Regions from separate parts of the Cellvibrio chitinivorans genome, predicted to be linked through region 3. Evidence: predicted binding sites of a transcription regulator. Region 3 holds the regulator's gene; each other region holds the start of a gene.

What was found. The regulator FNR, encoded in region 3, switches genes on or off when oxygen is low (the NO sensors DNR and NnrR bind a similar motif). The targets are predictions, from matches to a motif close to TTGATNNNNATCAA.
Region 1: the regulator FNR is predicted to act here: its motif matches at 1,766-1,779, upstream of ccoN (cytochrome-c oxidase, cbb3-type subunit I).
Region 2: the regulator FNR is predicted to act here: its motif matches at 2,374-2,387, upstream of SPL68_RS02675 (oxygen-binding di-iron domain-containing protein).

What each region holds. Positions count from the first base shown of each region.
Region 1 covers NZ_JAYKKN010000003.1:118,884-123,198, reverse strand. The annotation lists gene SPL68_RS10400 (methyl-accepting chemotaxis protein) at 1-188, shown strand, start outside; gene SPL68_RS10395 (argininosuccinate synthase) at 422-1,642, shown strand; gene ccoN (cytochrome-c oxidase, cbb3-type subunit I) at 1,991-3,445, shown strand; gene ccoO (cytochrome-c oxidase, cbb3-type subunit II) at 3,456-4,067, shown strand; gene SPL68_RS10380 (cbb3-type cytochrome oxidase subunit 3) at 4,067-4,264, shown strand; gene ccoP (cytochrome-c oxidase, cbb3-type subunit III) at 4,291-4,315, shown strand, end outside.
Region 2 covers NZ_JAYKKN010000001.1:619,709-624,023, reverse strand. The annotation lists gene SPL68_RS02680 (MATE family efflux transporter) at 75-1,499, shown strand; gene SPL68_RS02675 (oxygen-binding di-iron domain-containing protein) at 1,501-2,325, opposite strand; gene SPL68_RS02670 (glycoside hydrolase family 9 protein) at 2,526-4,315, opposite strand, start outside.
Region 3 covers NZ_JAYKKN010000002.1:156,143-160,457, forward strand. The annotation lists gene SPL68_RS07320 (DUF4202 domain-containing protein) at 1-566, opposite strand, end outside; gene fnr (fumarate/nitrate reduction transcriptional regulator Fnr) at 596-1,354, opposite strand; gene SPL68_RS07330 (cold-shock protein) at 1,712-1,918, shown strand; gene SPL68_RS07335 (hypothetical protein) at 2,147-2,434, shown strand; gene SPL68_RS07340 (UvrD-helicase domain-containing protein) at 2,527-4,315, opposite strand, start outside.

The DNA of each region.
Region 1 (4,315 bases), on a different contig from region 3:
CGGTACAGATTGCGACGGCAGCGGAAGAGCAAAGTCACGTGGTGAAAGAGGTATTGAACAATATCAATTCCATTAAGCAGGTGGCGGATAACTCAGCCGCGGTAGCGCATCAGGGGGATGCCCGTGCGCAAAGTCTGCAGGATTTGGCGAGTGCGCTGAATGCCAAGGTGTCTACCTTCCGCCTCTAACCTTCACCAATTAACTCACATCACAAAAAGCAGCTTTTAGGGCTGCTTTTTGTTTTTTGCGTCAATGGTTTGCTTGTGCCTGAGAGATGTTTTCATTTAGCGCGAAAAGCCGCTATTTAAACCCGTCAAGTGTGGGAATTTGGTCTGCTTGCGAGTACAATTCCGCGCCCAAGTAGGTACTGGTCTGCGGCTTGTGCCGGCGAATTGTCAACGAGTAATAGCGGGAGCTTCCCATGTCATCTATCAAGAAAGTTGTGTTGGCCTATTCCGGCGGCCTCGACACCTCCGTAATCGTCAAATGGTTACAAGAAAACTACAACTGCGAAGTTATTACCTTCACCGCTGACATTGGTCAGGGCGAAGAAGTAGAGCCAGCGCGCGCCAAAGCCGAAGCGCTGGGTGTTAAGCAAATCTACATCGATGACCTGCGCGAAGAATTTGTTCGCGATTTCGTATTCCCCATGTTCCGCGCCAACACCATTTATGAAGGCGAATACCTGCTGGGTACTTCTATTGCTCGTCCGCTGATCGCCAAGCGTTTGATCGAAATCGCGAACGAAGTGGGCGCCGATGCTATCTCTCACGGTGCTACCGGTAAGGGTAACGACCAAGTGCGTTTCGAGCTGGGTGCTTATGCGCTCAAGCCAGGCATCAAAGTAATTGCTCCTTGGCGTGAGTGGGATCTAACTTCCCGCGAAACTCTGATGGCCTACTGTGAGCAACACAATATTCCGGTGGATTTCACCAAGAAGAAAAAATCTCCTTATTCTATGGATGCCAACCTGTTGCACATCTCTTACGAAGGCAAGGTTCTGGAGAATCCATGGACTGAAGCTGAAGAGGATATGTGGCGCTGGACTGTTGCTCCTGAAGCAGCACCAGACAAGGCTACCTATCTTGAACTGACTTATGAAAAAGGCGACATCGTTGCTATCGACGGCAAACCAATGTCACCTGCAACCGTACTGGCTTACCTGAATAAAGTGGGTGGTGAAAATGGTATCGGTCGTTTGGATATCGTTGAAAACCGCTACGTGGGCATGAAGTCACGCGGCTGTTACGAAACCCCCGGTGGCACCATCATGCTGCGTGCACACCGCGCGATTGAGTCAATCACTCTTGATCGCGAAGTGGCTCACTTGAAAGATAGCTTGATTCCGAAATACGCCGAGATGATCTACAACGGTTACTGGTGGAGCCCTGAGCGTCTGATGATGCAGGCGATGATCGATGAGTCACAAGTTCACGTAAATGGTGACGTGCGTGTGAAACTCTACAAAGGTTCTGTGCAAGTGGTTGGCCGCCGTTCAGCTGACAGCCTCTTCGATGAAAAAGTAGCTACCTTTGAAGATGATGCTGGTGCATACAACCAGAAGGATGCGGAAGGCTTTATCAAGCTGAACGCTCTGCGTATGCGCATCGCTGCCAACAAAGGCCGTACTCTCATCAAGTAAAGCACGTGGTTTAAAACATTGTGGCGCTCGTATCCACTTGCGGATGCGGGTTGCCAATTAATGACCTATTGTTTGTCTATTAACCAAAAGTGCTCTGTGCACGGTTAAAAGTGCATAAATAATTTGATAAATATCAATCCTGAACTGACTTGGGTGAGACAAATTACCTCTCATGAGGCAAAATGCCGCACCTAAAGTAGGGTTATAGGATTGTTATAAATTTACTCGTTTTGAATTTGCTTATTGAGTGTTCATAGGCGGGTTCAAAAGTGCCGTGTAGCTCAGGCGATCAATAGCGCTGACAGAGACAAAAGTTTTCATTTTTCTTTTAAGTAATAGGAAAGTCCTATGGGTAGTCATGCGACAGTAGCTGGAGATCCTCCAGTATACGACTTCGATATAGTGCGCAAATTCTCCATCATGACCATTGTCTGGGGCATAGTTGGGATGGGAATTGGGGTACTTATCGCTTCTCAATTGGTTTGGCCGGGTCTGAATGACCTGTTTCAACCTTACACCAGCTTCGGTCGTCTGCGCCCGTTGCACACTAATGCCGTAATCTTCGCGTTCGGCGGTTGTGCCTTGTTTGCTACTTCTTATTACGTAGTTCAACGTACCTGTCAGACATCTTTATTTGGTGGCTGGTTGGTTCCCTTTACTTTCTGGGGTTGGCAAGCAGTTATCGTATTGGCCGTGATTACTCTGCCTTTGGGCATGACCTCAGCAAAAGAATACGCTGAACTGGAGTGGCCAATCGATATCCTCTTGGCACTGGTTTGGATCTCTTACGCGGTTGTATTCTTCGGTACCATCGTTAAACGTCGCACTTCGCACATCTATGTTGCTAACTGGTTCTACGGTGGTTTTATCGTAACCGTCGCCGTTCTGCACATCGTTAACAGCGCCTTTGTTCCAGTTACTCTCACCAAATCTTATTCAGCTTACGCTGGAGCTGCCGATGCCATGGTGCAATGGTGGTACGGCCATAACGCTGTAGGTTTCTTCCTGACTGCAGGTTTTCTGGGGATGATGTATTACTTCGTTCCAAAGCAAGCCGGTCGCCCTGTTTATTCTTATCAGTTGTCGATTGTTCACTTCTGGGCGCTGATCTCTCTGTACATTTGGGCTGGTTCTCACCATTTGCACTACTCAGCATTGCCGGATTGGACTCAATCTTTGGGTATGGTGATGTCGCTGATCCTTCTGGCTCCTAGCTGGGGCGGTATGATCAATGGGATTATGACGCTCTCAGGTGCATGGCATAAGTTGCGCACCGACCCTACCTTGCGCTTCCTTGTAGTAGCTCTTTCTTTCTACGGTATGTCTACCTTTGAAGGCCCGATGATGGCAATCAAAAACGTAAACGCACTGTCGCACAACACTGACTGGACTGTTGGTCACGTTCACTCAGGTGCACTGGGCTGGGTTGCGATGATTTCTATCGGCGCTCTCTACCACATGCTGCCAAAACTGTTTAACCGCGAAGAAATGTTCAGCGTAAAACTGATCAACTTGCACTTCTGGTTGGCAACTGTAGGTACCGTACTTTATGTGGTGGCTATGTGGATCAACGGTATCGGCCAAGGTTTGATGTGGCGTGCATTCAACCCCGATGGTTCTCTGACTTACAGCTTCATTGAAACAGTTGTATTCAGCAAAGGCGGTTACATCATGCGTGCTATTGGTGGTGCCTTCTTCCTGACAGGCATGCTGATCATGGCATACAACACATATCGCACCGTAAAAGCAGCTGGTCCAGCTGTTGATACTGCTAATCAGCCTGCTCAGGCACCAGCTGTTTAAGGGGAATGCCGTGAAAGGTCATGAAATAGTAGAAAAAAATATTGGCTTGATGACTGTATTGATGGTTGTCGCTATCAGCTTTGGTGGTTTGGTAGAAATTGTTCCTCAATTCTTCCTGAAGCAAACTACCACCCCGATTGAAGGTTTGAAGCCTCTGAACGCTGTGCAATTGGAAGGCCGCGATATTTATATCCGCGAAGGTTGTCACGTGTGTCACACCCAGATGGTGCGTCCATTGCGTGCCGAAGTTGAGCGTTATGGTCACTACTCGGTAGCAGGTGAGTCGGTTTATGAACATCCATTCTTGTGGGGCTCAAAACGTACTGGTCCTGATCTGGCACGTGTAGGTGGTCGTTACTCGGATGACTGGCACAAAGTTCACTTGTTTAATCCTCGTATCGTAGTGCCTGAGTCAATCATGCCTGCTTACCCACACTTGTACGATCACAAGCTGGATGGCAAACACACTGAAGGCAAAATGCGCGCACTGGCTAAAGTAGGTGTTCCATACACTGAAGAAGACTTCGCCGGTGCCAAGCAAGCTGTACAAGGTGTAACAGAAATGGATGCATTGGTCGCTTACTTGCAAAACCTGGGCTTATTGCTCAAAGAGAAGCGCTAATGGATGCCGGTACAGTTGGCGCCATTTCTACCGTGTTGGTAACAATTGCGTTCTTCGGAGTTTGTTTTTGGGCCTTTTCACCCAGATTGAAAAAACGCTTTGAAGAGGATGCGAAATTACCCTTTGCGGATGATGAAAAAGAAACTGGACAAACCGCAAAGCAGCCAGAAAACAACCAGACAGATGATCGCAAGTGATCATCGATTAGGGGCGGATTTTATATATGAGTACTTTTTGGAGTCTTTGGA
Region 2 (4,315 bases), on a different contig from region 3:
AAATCCACTTAAACCCCAGCTAGGCTAAAGTTCATTCAGGTTGATTAATTGCACATCATTAAAAGGAAGCGTTTATGTCTGACAACCAACAGGCGTTGTTTTTGGAGGGGTCGATTGCGCGGGCGCTCATGACGCTGGCAGTGCCGATTATTCTTGCCAGCATTTTGCAGGCGGGCTACCAGCTGACCGATGCCTTTTGGGTCGGGCGATTAGGTGCAGCTGCAGTTGCAGCGGTATCGGTGAGTTTTCCGGTCACCTTTTTGGTGATTGCAATGGGTTCGGGGCTGGCGATGGCGGGGGCGACGCTAACCGCGCAGTACATGGGCGCCGGGCGGCCGGATATGGTCAACCATGTGGCGGCACAGACGATGCTGATGGTGACAGTGGTCTCGGTGATTTTGGGGTCAATCGGCTATTACCTATCACCCTATTTATTGCACCTGCTCAAGGTTGCTCCTGATGTGCACGAGGGCGCGCTGGGTTTTATGCGGGTGTCGTTTATCGGCATTATTTTTGTGTTTATCTTCTCCATGTTCCAGTCGCTGATGCGCGGCGTCGGCCAGACCAAAGTGCCGCTGTTGATTGTGCTGGGTACGGTGATTCTCAATTTCGCGCTCGACCCGCTGTTTATTTTTGGCTGGCAGTTTGTGCCTGCTTTCGGGGTGATGGGCGCAGCATTGGCGACGCTGGCAACCCAAGCGCTAGCAGCGGCGATTGGTATGTGGATATTTCTGCGCGGGCGCCACGGCATTCAACTGAATTGGCGCGCGTTTAAACCCGATCCAGCTTACATCAGACGCGCGTTTTTCCTCGGTTTTCCCGGCTCGGTGGAGTTATCCACACGCGGTTTGGGGCTGATGGTGATGTCGTTTCTGGTCACCAGTTTTGGCACCCTCACCATCGCCGCTTATGGCGTCGGCTCCAATATTTTGCAGTTCATCACTATTCCCGCGCTGGGCTTGTCCATGGCCGTTTCGACACTGGTGGGGCAGAACATAGGCGCGGGCAATATCCAGCGCGCGGCGCGTATCGCCATGCTCGGGTCGCTCTACGGTTTTGTTGCGCTCACGCTGGTGGGCATCATCACCTATATTTTTGCCCACAATATAGTCGCGTTTTTTGTCCCGGATGATGCCGAGGTTATCCGCGAAGGCGCAAAATTCATCCGTATTATGGCACTGGCTTGGGGCGGGATTGGCGTGCAACTGTGCATCGTTTCCACCTTCCGCGCCTCGGGCAATATGCTCAGCGCTATGGTGATTGCGATGGTGTCGCAGTGGATGATCCAGTTTCCCATGGCCTATGTGCTGTCCAAACACACGGACTTACACGAAACCGGCCTCTGGTGGTCATTTCCGGTGACCAATATCGCGGTGGCGATTATTGCGCTCTGCTGGTTTGCACGCGGCAGTTGGAAACAAACCCGCATCACTGAAGACGACAAACACATCGCCAAAGTGACTCAGGATGCCGTTATTGAGGATGGGTTGCCGGGTTAGATCAGCCCCTATACCCAGCCTTGCGCGCATCAAAACTCGACTGGGAAAGCAGATCGATTCCGCACTGTAAATCGCTGATCCAATCGAGAAACTGATGCACCATCGCCTTGCCCACAAAAGGGCTTCCGTGTTGCGGGACGATCATTTCCACATCCATTTGCCGCACCATGTTTGCCCAGAGGCGGCAGGCGCGATTGCTGGCCATGTAGCGCTGGTGAAAGCCGCGCATGTGCGGCACATGGGCGATGAAATCTTCTACCGGTTGTTCAGCGTGAGTTTCGATTAGCGACGCGCCCATATCGCCACTGAACAAGATTTTGCTGATGGGATCATAAAAGTGGAAGTTGCCCACTGAGTGCAAAAAATGAGCGGGCAACACCACAATTTCAGTTTCGCCCAAGGCAACAGCGCCACCCTGATCAGGCATGGCGATAATCCGCTCCTCAAAAGCCTGACAGTATTGCTGCGTCATAAATTGCGAGGCCAGGTGCGGCAAAAACCGCGACCAGAGTTTGGAGGTAACGACTTTGCACTGGGTGTGCATCATCCAGCGCGGCAATGAGGCGATTATGTCCGGATCTTGGTGAGAGGCGAAAATATAATCCAGCTGCTGCAGCTTCACCAATTTGCCCAGTTCGATATTAAGCGGCGTATAGGTGAGGTCGCCACCCGGGTCTATGAGCGCGGCGCGGCCATTATTGATAATCAAAAACTGGTTGGATTGAATGCCTTCACCAATCACCAAATCCGAAAACTGGATGCAGACATGATTGGGCTGCTTGTAGAGCACATGGGCTTTGTCTTTAGGGAAAAAGGGATGATTCATAAAAGTCTCCGCGAATAGCCCAGCCTAGTCGGGATGGCGCAGCGGACTTTGATACGAATCAAGCGAAGTGAAAATAACGGAAGAGTTTTTAATTCTGTTGAGCTATTTCAAATTCAATCGCAGAATTGACCAAATAAAAGCCCGCCCTGCGTTTGCAGGGCGGACTGGGGAAACATGCGGATCATTAATCCACAAAAAGGTTAATTTACAAACTTGGATAACAACCGCAGGTAATTCGACTGATAGCCGTTTGAGTTTTCGGTCACGCTCCAGGAATTGATCGGCCAACTGGTGTTGAAATCTTTATAGGCTTTCTGTGCTGGCTGGTCCTTGGGCGGAGTAATCGCTTCAACAGTTTCACATTTGGTATCGCTAGAGCTGGTAGTACAGTATCCATCCCTGTCATAGCTTGGGTTAGGGCCACCCACAAGGAATCCAGGCGCCGGGCCATAAATAGATGTGCTCACCTTGTCCCACTTAGCCGAGCCATCGGTAAACCAAGTGTGGTAGAACTCGTTCACCGAATTGTACACACCCAAACCATACATATTGGACAAGTAAACTTTCCCCTGCGGGTTAACTCCATGCAGGTAGTTCACATAGGTGAGTGCAGAGTTTTTGGCCGCTGTGGTGTCAAAACCGGTGATATTGAACTCAATCAGATCCATAAACATACTGCCCTTGGCCGACTTGGTGCTGTTGCTACCCCAACCGTAATAGTTGATGTAGGCAAAGTAGGGATCTTTTTTAGCCGTCATTGCCTGCCAGTTATCACTCGAGTTCATGGCATTTTTAAACCAGGTATTGATGTCGGTCGCAACGCTTGGGGTTACACCAGCCAGACTTGCGTAATAAAGCAGAGCGGTATTTTCCATTTCACGGAAAGAGTCGGAAAAGGTTTTGAGATCCGCATTTACATAGTCTGCTTCAAGATGGCTTTTGTAACTTGCACCGCCCGTAGCCGCATACAAGTACACGGCTGCCATACGTTTTTTAGTCGCGCGATCCTTGGTACTGGCAGTGCCGGTGTTCCAATCGATTGGTTCCTGCTGCCCAGCACCTAAATTGGCACTGCCCGGCTGCCGGCTTTCATCATTGTTAAAGAAAGTAACATCAGGGTTGGCGACTGCCCACGTCCAAGCCGCTTCTGCCCGGGTTTTGAGATCGTTCGCATAGCTAGTCAGCCCGGCATTGTTTTGCTCTCCCAATACTTTACTGGCAAACGCAAAGGCTGCCGCCGTAGACATAGTGGCATTGGTACTGGCAGTCCCGTAATAGCTGGGAGTGGTCGCGGTAGAGGGTGGGCTGGCGATGGGACCATTGGTTCCAATGTTGTGGGACAACCCCACAATGCTCAGCACCGAATTATTTCCCGTGGCATCCTGCATTTTTTTCAGCCAATCCAGCCCCCATTTCACCTCGTCGATAATATCGGGAATGCCGTTATCCGATTCGGGGATATTAAAGTCATCACCCCAAGCTGCTGGATTTTCGATATAGGCATGCAGCAAGGTCAGTACATAATCCGCCGCCCAAGTGGTGTACTTGTTGTAATCTCCCGCGTCATACCAACCGCCAGATAAATCCTTCGCAGTCGCTGCGTTAGTTTTATCGCTATACAGACGCGCTTCTGAATCCTGCCCTGCCGCTAGGTGACTGGCGCTATCCACCCAGGCCGCGTCGGCATAGGGTTCTTGCTTGGGAAAGCCAGCGCGCTGATAAAAGAAGGTTCGAAATGCTTCTTTCAGCACTGGTTTATACACATTGGCGTCTATCTTGAAATCGGGCGAGCGTAGGTTGTTGGTGTTATCCACCACCGCATAGTTACCGGATGTGGTGATGCTGGAAAAATCAAACCACCAGGCTTTATCGCCTGAGCTGGTATCAGTTTCACCCTGATTCCAACGGCTAGGTGCAGCACTTAGCACCACCTCATTGGTAGCCAGATTGATCAATTGATAAGTCGCGCCCGGCGTAAAACTCTTTGCCG
Region 3 (4,315 bases):
AAGCCTAACATCGCCTCTGATAATGGCAGTTTTAAAGCTGCCGCATGGCCTTTTTCAGACATTTTATTCCAGGTTTTGCGAATAATATCGATGAGTTTTTCTTCATCGTGTTTGCTGGCAAAATCTTCCAAATAAAATTCGATAAAGACCAAACACACAACATCTTCCAGCGCTTGCACTTCATCATTACGCTTCAGGCTGCGTTTTAGCAGTAAATCTTTGACGCGCGCGATTATCGTTTCGTCGTAACCCTGTTCCGCCATAATTTCGCCTGCTATATCACCGTGCAACTGCGCCAAATCCAAACGCCATTTTTTGTAGCCGCTTCTATCCATTGGGTAATCGTTGCGCGGAATTTTCCAGCGGCAAATATGTTGGCTGCGCGCTGCCAGTTGCAGTGCTTCAGAAGGCGCTTCGCAAAACAATGCGAGTTGCGCGCTCATGCGCTGTGCATAAATCCATTCTTTGGCGACGGCTTTTCCATCGACCATTTCAGTATTCGGGTCATGTAAGTTGGCCGCATCAAATGCAGCGAGAGTTTTTTCCAAACGTGTTTGATCAGTCATAGCGGTTGCTCATTCATTGTTATAGGAAATCAGCAGTTGCTATTGCCATTGGCAATTGCACGCAGCTGTTCCATGTTAGTAATCAAAATTTCTTTTTTATCCACGGCAATCACTTCCTGCTTTTGCAGGCGAGTTAGCACGCGGCTAACAGTTTCTATCGTCAAACCTAAATAATTGCCAATGTCGGTGCGCGACATAGGTAAGCGGAATGCGTTTGCTGAAAGTTGGCGGCGACCGTTGCGGCTGGAGATGCTTAGGAGTAGGGCAGCAATGCGTTCATCGGCGCTGCTTTTGCTCAACAAGGTAATTACTTGCTGATCTTGCGTAATTTCGCGACTCATTAATTGGAAAAAATGACGTTGCAAATTAGGAATCTGCAAACTTAATTCTTCCATTCGTTCAAATGGAATTTCGCACACCGAAGCCGTTTCCAGAGCAATAACAGAGTTGGTATAGCGGTTGTCCGCAATGCCATCCATACCAACAACTTCTCCGGGCAAATAAAAGCCGGTGACTTGTTCTTCGCCATTATCGCTCAGGGTGATGGCTTTAACTGCACCGGAGCGAATGGCATACACAGAGGTAAAGGGATCCATAGCGCGATATAAATAATCGCCTTTTTGCAGCGGTTTTCCGCGTTGGATAATCTTGTCGAGGCGATCTATATCCTCAATATGTAGGCTGATAGGCAGGCAAATCGTATTTAACCGGCAATTGCCGCAATTAATGCGTTTATCGTGCGGACAGCTTGTCTCTACCTGTTTGGCGATAGGTTGTTTTGCAGTCATGGGTGTCTCTGAAGCGGATATCCCTGTAGTTTTTAGGGGAATAACTGAATAGTGCGATTGTTGCAGCTTTGGTGTAGGTGGTAAATAGCGCTTGGTGGCACAGGCCAATTGCTCGATGGTCATGCCTTATAACTAAAAACACCAACGGCTGCGAACAATAAAGCCTTTACACGAAACTGGGTGAATAATATATTTGGCTGGTTGGTTTGTTCGCAGCATTATTTATGGTAAGTCACCTCGTTGTTCTAGCAGTTATCTATTAGTACCGCGTTTTGTTCTTCATAAGTAACATCTGAATCGCCAGCACAGCTCCACTTGGGGTTTCATCTAATTATTTATAAGAGCAACGAGGTTTATATGGCTAGAAGTACAGGTACCGTTAAATGGTTCAACGAATCTAAAGGTTTTGGTTTCATCGCGAGCGAAGCTGGCCAAGACGTATTCGTTCACTACAGTGCAATCACTGGTTCAGGTTTCAAAACTCTGGCTGAAGGCCAAAAAGTAGAATTCGACGTTAAGCCAGGCCAAAAAGGCCCACAAGCTGAAAACGTAATTGGTCTGTAATTGGTTGCATAAACCAGTCTGATCGAAAACCGCCCAGGCAACTGCGGCGGTTTTTTATTGTCGGTAATATTCACCACGGTATGCTCTGGGCAAAAGGTAATGCCTTTGGCCATTGGTTGGGTTATATCTGCCCCAGCTGCGAACAAAAAATTCCCTGCTTATGGAATGTTTTTAGTCTTCTCTTGTTGGTCGAAAGCGGCTCTTCGCAAACTCATGAGGAATAGTTAAATGATCGATGAAGTAAGGTTATTGCTGGCCGTACTCTTGTTTTGTTTAGGGGTTTATCTTGTCTGGGATTTGTTTGTTGCTGGGTTTGACTTTATTGTCTTGTTATCGGTTCTCTTTTGCTTTATCGCGGCGCATTATATAAAACCAAAGTCTAGCGATAGGGATGAGTCATCTGTAGTCTGGGATATATTAGATTTTATTGTCGATATTCCCTTTAAAACAATTTCCATTTTTATTAGAACGCTAAGCAGGCCATTTAAAGGTGATGTTGATGGCTTGGATTTATAGAGCCAATAAACCTATTTAATTAAACGCTAATGTCCTGTTGGAATTGAATGCTGAATCCTAAAAAACTCCCGAGCTCGCTCGGGAGTTTTGTTTTATACAGTCTCAACCAATTTATTAATACTGACCAAATAAAGCGCCGTTTTTATGGGTAGCGTTTCTGTGCTTGCTATCAATTTTTTATAGCGAGTTAGTTGGGGTAGGTAGGTTTGTAGTTCTCTGGCGATAAAACTTTCTTCTGCTTCGCCAGCTTCAGGTTCGCTGCTTTTGTAGTCCACAATCCAACGAGTGCCATCGGCAATAAAGGTGCGGTCGATGATGTGTTCGCGGACGTCCTGTTTTTCTTTTTGCATGAGTGATAATTCACATGCGCTTTGTTCGTGCTCGCTATTGAGCAGCCAGTGGCCTTGTTCGCTGTTGAGTGTGTTGGTGATCGCTTTGGTGATTTTTTGTAAGGCGCGATTCAAGTTTTCGCCATTCCAGCCAAATTCTTGCAGTTGTATTATCCAGAATGGTTGTTGTTGGTTGATAAAATCATTTGCTGGAATGGATGCCGAATGAGTAATCAGTTTGTTTTCCACTATGGCTTGCAGCGCGCTATGAATCACTGTGCCTGTGTGGCGGGCGAGGCGGGCGTTGGTGGTTTCTACTTCGGGTAGATTGAGCGGGTTTTCGCTTGATTCATTTTCGGTTTCACTCATGCCAAATTCGTGGCCGCGATAGGCATTGAGCAGCGTTACATCGCTTAACTCCGGCATTTTCCAGTTTGCAGGCAAACGCAAAATATGTTGCAGGCCGGGTTTTGGCTTTTCGGCAAATAAATCATCGGTAATAGAAAGCTCGCGGCGCGCAATGGAGTTGTTGCTTTGCACTTGAATGGCATCGTCTTTTACAAACGGCCAAATGCTGTGTAGTAATGATGCTTTTGCGGGCGCGACTAATTCTTCGTCTTTGGTATTTATGCAGGCGATTAAATGCAGGCGTTTAATGGCGCGTGTGCAGCCAACATAGAGTAGCCGTGTTGATTCAAATGCTTGTTGTTTGTCGGCTTCGCGGCGCATAAAGGTATAGAGGCTGTCTTCCTCTTTGCCAGTGGCGGCGAGTGAGCCGAGCAGCAATTGCTTTTCGCCGTGATGATTAATTCGTTCTTGCCAGAGCAGTAATTGTTTGTCGTCTTTGCGTGCGCTGCGATCCAAACCGGGGATAATCACCGTATCAAATTCCAAGCCTTTGGATTTGTGAATCGTCATTACTTGCAATTTGGGATCAGCATCGGCGCGCGGTGCGGCGAATAATCGCTCGATAGCATTGTTAAATACTTGCCAATCCTGAATGCTGCCGCCTTGTTGATGTTTATCGAGCAAAGTAAAAAAGCTGTTGATGTTGTCGCGATCATTTTCGTCAAGCAGAATGGCTGGGCCGCCCAAGGAAAACCAAATACCTTCAATCCATTGGCGCAATGGTTTGCGATAGCGCGCTTGCAATGCTTGCGTGAGAATCGGCACCACGCGCGCGAGAATTGTTTTGCCTTGTGTGCTAATGCCAGAAATTAACTCATGCAACTCCAGTTGCGGCCAGATCACAGCAAATGCGGTTTCATTTGCACGCGGATTTTGCTCATCCAGCTTGGTGGTGGTGATGTAATGCAAATCGTGATTGTCCAGCCCACACCAAGGTGCACGTAATACAGACAACCATGCAATGCGGTCAGCAGGATTTAGCAGCGCACGCGTCAGCGAGAGCAAATCCATAATTGCCATACGGCTGGCGAGGCGATCAATTTCAGTTGCTTGGTAATGCAAGCCAGCTGCAGTGAGTGCAGGCAAAATGCGTGCGAGGTGGTTGCGCGTGCGCACCAAAATCGCAATGCTGCCGTTGGGATTG